DNA from 2 places in the Blautia sp. AM42-2 genome. Region 1 is predicted to be linked to the other one. Evidence: riboswitches for the same ligand, from Rfam matches in the RefSeq annotation. Region 1 holds a riboswitch; the other holds the start of a gene.

Region 1 (3,430 bases):
AACAATATGACAATGAAGGCAGCTTGCAAAGAAGACTGGCAGATTTTAGAAAAGCATTGTCAAAAAATCAGATTTTAGAAGAATTTGACAGAGGAATATTTGAAAGTATCATCGAAAAAGTTATTGTCGGTGGTTACGATGAAAATGGAGAGAAAGATCCCTATAAAATCATTTTCGTATATAAAACAGGATTCAAAAATGAAATTGGAAACGCAAAAGAACGATTTGGGAAGAAATCAAAAGCAGTAGAAAAAGCGAAAGAAATGTGTTCCCATATCGTAGACGAGGTAAAGGATGTGTGTTCCTATGTTAGTGACAACACATGTGGAGACTGTGTGCCTTTTGGGCAAACGAAAACCAGATGCCAAGGTAAAAATAGGCATTGATATGGATGATTATTACCGTATCAGGGAGAATGCTGAAAGCAAATAAACCTTTGCAAAACCGAATAATACACTGAAACAAAGCAAGACAGAAGCTGTTGATGCGTTAGAAGATAACGTGTCAGCGGCTTTTTCTTTTTATATAATAGGAAAGTTCGACATTCGTCGAACTCTTGATAAAAAGAGCCCGCACAAAAGCGGGCATAGAAAACAGACGATAGATTAAAAGAAGTCGATGTAAAAACCTTCTTCAAATTCATCGTCATCGAGGTCATCATCCTCGGTAAGAAAATAGTGCATATCCAAAAGGTCAGAGTCTGTCATGTTTTTGACCAGATTGGATGTCATTCCCTCTGGAGGATTTTTGATGTATTTTTGTCTGAGTTCCTCTATAAGCTTTGCATCCATGGTTTAAATTCCTCCCTGTCTGTTAATAAGTCCAGTATGATACAGACAGGCAGAAAAATCAAGCAGAGCGGCATTTAGCTTTTGCCATGGCCCTTTCGTAAAGTTCTTGAAGAGGAACTCGTTTATGATTGTGATAGATTTCTACTAAAAGCAATGCTGCGTGGACTTCGGAAGTAGAAGAACAGTTCGAGTATATGTATCGGCTGTTCTTTTTTTGCTTTTGAAGGTTAAAATGGTAATGTTTTTCTTGTGTACAGTAGAGTGCCATAGTATAATAAAATCAGTTTTTTGCATAAGTTTAAAAGCTTAAAAAGGACGATCGGCAAACCAGATGAAAGTCTGGGACGCAAAGCTACAGGGCCTGTAAAATGGCAGCCAGTTGCATGAAATGAGGTGCACTGTCTGTTTGGCAGTGCTTTTTTACGGTGTTATTTCATAGACGTGACTATAACAATTCTATTAGGAGAACTTGTAATGAAAAAGAAAAAATGGAGCAAGGTTTTGTCTGTATTTTTAGTGATGGTGACAGCCGTATCGCTTCTGTCAAGCTGTGGCGGGAAGAGTGCGGAAAAAGAAGATGCAGAAACAATCACAGTATATTTATGGAGCACAAACCTGTATGAAAAATATGCACCATATATCCAGGAACAGCTTCCGGATATCAATGTCGAGTTTGTTGTAGGGAATAATGATTTGGATTTCTACAAGTTCCTTGATGAAAACGGTGGATTGCCGGATATTATAACCTGCTGCAGATTTTCCCTGCATGATGCAAGTCCCCTGAAAGACAGTCTGATGGATCTTTCCACAACCAATGCGGCAGGTGCTGTCTATGATACCTACCTCAGCAATTTCAGGAACGAGGATGGAAGCGTAAACTGGCTTCCTGTGTGTGCAGATGCCCATGGTTTTGTAGTGAACAAAGACCTTTTTGAAAAATATGATATCCCGTTGCCAACAGATTACGAGAGTTTTGTTTCCGCCTGCCAGGCATTTGACAAAGTGGGTGTTAGTGGATTTACGGCAGACTATTCTTATGATTATACCTGTATGGAAACACTGCAGGGTCTGTCTATATCAGAGTTGTCTTCTGTGGAAGGACGCAAGTGGCGGACGGTCTACAGTGACTCGGAAAATACAAAGAGAGAAGGTCTGGACGATACCGTCTGGCCAGAGGCTTTTGAACGTATGGAACAGTTTATTCAGGATACAGGGCTTAGTCAGGAAGATTTGAATATGAATTATGATGATGTTGTTGAGATGTACAAAAGTGGCAAGCTTGCCATGTACTTTGGCAGTTCTTTCGGTGTAAAAATGTTCCAGGATCAGGGCATTAACACAACATTTCTTCCATTCTTTCAGGAGAACGGTGAAAAGTGGATTATGACTACGCCATATTTCCAGGTGGCCTTAAACCGTGATCTGACAAAGGATGAAACACGCAGAAAGAAAGCAATGGAGGTACTGGATACAATGTTTTCAGAGGATGCGCAGAACAGGATCATTAGTGATGGACAGGATCTGTTAAGCTACAGTCAGGAGGTGGATATGCAGCTTACGGAATATCTGAAAGATATAAAACCTGTGATCGAAGAAAACCATATGTATATCCGTATTGCGTCAAGTGACTTTTTCTCTGTTTCCAAGGATGTGGTTTCCAAAATGATCTCAGGAGAATACGATGCAGGGCAGGCATACCAGTCATTTAATTCTCAGCTTCTTGAGGAAGAAACTGCTTCTGAGGATATCGTGCTGGATTCACAGAAGTCGTATTCCAACCGTTTCCACAGCAGTGGAGGAAATGCAGCATATTCTGTTATGGCAAACACGCTACGTGGCATCTATGGGTCAGATGTGCTGATCGCAACCGGAAACAGCTTTACGGGAAATGTGCTGAAAGCCGGTTACACAGAAAAAATGGCAGGTGACATGATCATGCCAAATGGTCTGGCGGCTTACAGCAGCAAGATGAGTGGGGCTGAGCTGAAAGAAATAATCAAAAACTTTGTAGAAGGCTATGAGGGAGGATTTATTCCGTTTAACCGTGGCTCTTTGCCAGTGGTTAGTGGTATTTCTGTGGAAATTAATGAAACGGAAGATGGCTATACATTAAGTAAAGTTACAAAGGATGGAAAGGCAGTTCGGGATGAGGATACTTTCACGGTGACCTGTCTTGCCACACCGCAGCATATGGAAACTTATCCTGTAGATGAAAATATGATATTTGATGGAGGAGCTACATCTGTGAAAGATACCTGGACAGCATATGTTTCAGGTGGTAATGCCGTTCTTGCAGAACCTGAAGATTACATAACCCTGAGGTGAGAAAAATGGATGTTAAGAATTATAATAGAAATAGAAAGAAACCTGTCAGGAAAAAAGGATTAAGAATAGTTGCTTTTCTTCTTCTCTTTATAGGAGTTGTTCTGGCTGTTTTCCGATATTATAAGTTTATGTCGAAATCTATTTACGAGGAAAGTGTTTCTCATCTGACGGAAGTTCTTCATCAGTCTGATCAGATGCTGAGAGAACTGACAAATAAGAACCTGACTTACCTCCATATTTGGGGCGAGAATCTGCAGAATATTTCCGGTGAAGACGAGATCCGTGATTATATAAAGAAAGCGCAGGAAGATGCA
Region 2 (3,430 bases), on a different contig from region 1:
CCGGATGACGTGGAGGTCGGACTTGCAGATGCATTAAATCAATATACTCATTCTGATCATTATGCTACTATTTACCGGATACGCTGTAAGGACGGCACATACAAATACATCGAGGATCGTGGACAGAAAGTGATAAAGGAAAACGGAACCATTGAACATTGGAATCTCATGCTGGATAAAAATGACTTCATGCACAAATCAATTGCCTTGGAAAGTGAAAAGAAAGCAAATAAAAGCAAGTCTGATTTTCTCTCCAGGATGTCGCACGATATGAGAACCCCGCTGAATGGAATTATCGGATTGCTGAAGATTGCTGAGAAGCATTTTGATGACAGGGAATTGGTTCTGGAAAATTTCAGAAAAATGCAGGTAGCTGCAGACTATCTATTGTCTCTTATTAACGATATCCTTCAGATGAGCAAAATTGAAGATGGAAATGTACCTCTGACGCAGGAAATCATCAACTTTGAGGAATTAAGTCAGGATGTTCTGACTATCATAGAACAGCGGGCAAAAGACAGAGGAATCCAGATGCAGTTCCGTGCAAAAAAGGAAGACCTTCGATATCCTTTTATTTATGGAAGTCCGGTACATTTAAGACAGATATTTCTTAATATTTATGGAAACTGTATTAAGTATAACCGGATTGGCGGCAAGATAATAACGGTGTCAGATTATACAGAAGCTGTTGACGGAATTACGACATATGAGTGGACCATAACTGATACTGGCATTGGTATGAGCAGGGAATACCAGGAGCATATATTTGAGCCGTTTTCGCAGGAAAGAGAGGATGCAAGAAGTACACAGCAGGGAATTGGACTGGGAATGGCGATTGTAAAAGGTCTGATTGAAAAGATGGGTGGAACTATCGAAGTTAAAAGCAAAGAGGGAGTTGGCTCAACTTTTATTATCAGGATTCCGTTTAAACTTGCTCCTGCACCAGATACAGTAAAGAAAACAGCGGCACAGATGGATATCAGCGGATTAAACTTATTGCTGGTGGAGGATAATGAACTGAATGCAGAAATTGCGGAAACGCTGTTGTCTGATGAAGGTGCAAATCTGACAGTTGCAAGAGATGGACTGCAGGCGGTCAGAATGTTCCAGGATAAACCGGAAGGTTATTTTGATGCAATTCTGATGGATATCATGATGCCTGTAATGGATGGGCTTACTGCGACAAAAACAATCCGGTCACTGAAACATCCAGATGCTGAGACAATCCCGATTATTGCCATGACAGCAAATGCATTCAGAGAAGATAAAGAAAAGTGTCTGGAAGCAGGAATGAATGCTCACTTGGCAAAGCCTATAAAAATTGAAAACATAAAGAGAATTTTGTGTGAATATTGTGTGTAGTGGTTGCAACTTCTCAAATCCGTGTACCTATTTTTCACGTTCTGTAGGAGATACTGATCAAGGAAGCCTTTGTGGATAATCTTAACGAGAAATTTGCCAATAAGGAAGAAGTCCTGGATAACCTCAGCGCTATCCGAAACCTGCTCTCCGGCGGTGAAAATACGCTTCAACAGCAGACAGCACTTTGGCAGGAAAGTCAGCTTCTGGAAGAACAGATTCAGGCACTCATCATGCAGAACGCACGGATTGCTATGGATCAGCATGGTAGACCATGTGGTGGTGCATAGCAAAGAGGACATCCGGGTGGTGTACAGGGATGGCATTGAAAAAAATACAGGTTTTCTATCCTATAATATTGACGTATAAAAAACTTCATGGTATTTTATTTTTGGAATAAATGGAAATTATTTAAAGGCAAACTTGCTGAAAAGCAGGGACGCAAAGCCAGAAGGGGCTAAAGTCAGAAAGTTTGACCATGTCAGCCGGTTGCTACTATTTCCATATATGAAGAAGATATGAGAACGGAAGAGATTCCGATAACTTTTATATGATATGGATATGTGGTTATAAAGAGATACAGTAGGGGCACTGGCAGATTTTGGCAGGTGTCCTTTTTGTATGCAAAAATGAGTAAGAAAACTGGCAGGGACAGGTTTTTTGTATACAGATAAAAGCAGGATGAAGAAGGCATAAGACGAAGAGAGGATTTTTATAAAATGGGAAATTATGAGGACAAAATATATTCTTTAGGTGAGGCTGTAACGGGACAGACACAGGCTATGTCACAGGCCGTACAGAAAACACTGGAAAATAATGGCGGGGTAGGTATAATGACAGGATCTTATGACCAAAACCTGTCTATTTTGTCTGTGAATAATCTGCTGTTGCATAGTACAGGATATACATTCGATACTTTCATGGAACAGACAAAAGGCTCATTGAGAAACTTCTTTTATGACGAGGAAGATAGACAGGAGCGAGACCGTTTTTTGCAGCTTCACGGAACAGGGGAAGCACAGATCCTTACAGCAGACGGTACAGTGAAAAATGTACGGCTTTGTAAAGAGGATGCAACAGATGAGGCGGGCAGACAGATCTGGGTTATGTCCGTACAGGTCAACTGGGATCATGTAAATTTGACACTGCTCAATGAGGCTATCTGTTCCGGTTTCTGGTATTTTGACTGTGACGAAAACAGTGAGATTGTGAATGCAAACTGGAGTCATGAATTCCGAAAAATGCTTGGCTATCATGACACTCTGGACTTTCCGAATAAACTGGAATCCTGGTCAGATCTTCTGCATCCACAGGATAAAGAAAGAGTAATGGTGCAGCTTCAGGCGGCAATTAAGGATAAGACGAACCAGATAAAATACCAGGTAGAGTATCGTATGAGAATGAAGGATAATCAATACCAGTGGTTTCGGGCATCGGCAGAAGTAATACGCCGTCTGGATGGTTCTGCCAGCAGGATTGCCGGGATTTTTATTAATATTGATGCGGAAAAAAAAGAGGCCATGCAGGCACAAAAATCTGCTGCTTTCCACCGGGCTTTTACGAAAGCAGACCTGTGTGAGTATTATGTAAATCTGGAAGCGAATACTTTTGATACCTTTAAGGTTGAACCGTCCCTGATGACAGTCTTTGAACAGAGTCATACATGGGATGAACTGATCCGTCATTTTGTGGATTCCTATGTTGTGGAGACAGATAAGAAGGCGGTATCCTCTTTTTACGACCGTGGTTATATTGCAGAAAGGCTGAAGGGTCTGGAAACCGAATTGGCTTTAGAGTGCCGTATCACTCTGAATGGAGAAAAACGATGGGTCCGCAATGTGGTCATACGTGGCGAAATAGAGGATTCAGAATATGCCATGATCTTTCTGCGTGATATCACAGAGGCAAAGGTAGAGAGCGCACGGCATCTGCAGATGGCAGCGGATAATGCTTCCATGGAGCAGATAATTCAGAGTATTGTGCGTCTGGTTGACCGGTTTGTTGTCTGTGATCTGGAAAATGACAGATATGAATTCTACAATCTGAATGGACAGATGATATATAAACCTCT

Evidence for each region. Region 1 has a riboswitch for cyclic di-GMP ahead of DW915_RS04450 (ABC transporter substrate-binding protein). Riboswitches for the same ligand answer to the same signal wherever they lie in the genome.
Region 2: another riboswitch for cyclic di-GMP. It lies ahead of DW915_RS06250 (response regulator); the one in region 1 lies ahead of DW915_RS04450 (ABC transporter substrate-binding protein).

What each region holds. Positions count from the first base shown of each region.
Region 1 covers NZ_QUIM01000002.1:288,796-292,225, forward strand. Annotated here, with positions in the region: gene DW915_RS04440 (recombinase family protein) at 1-386, shown strand, start outside; gene DW915_RS04445 (hypothetical protein) at 606-791, opposite strand; cyclic di-GMP riboswitch class I at 1,103-1,178, shown strand; gene DW915_RS04450 (ABC transporter substrate-binding protein) at 1,266-3,116, shown strand; gene DW915_RS04455 (hybrid sensor histidine kinase/response regulator) at 3,122-3,430, shown strand, end outside.
Region 2 covers NZ_QUIM01000003.1:200,537-203,966, forward strand. Annotated here, with positions in the region: gene DW915_RS06240 (hybrid sensor histidine kinase/response regulator) at 1-1,362, shown strand, start outside; gene DW915_RS06245 (hypothetical protein) at 1,434-1,649, shown strand; cyclic di-GMP riboswitch class I at 1,766-1,856, shown strand; gene DW915_RS06250 (response regulator) at 2,079-3,430, shown strand, end outside.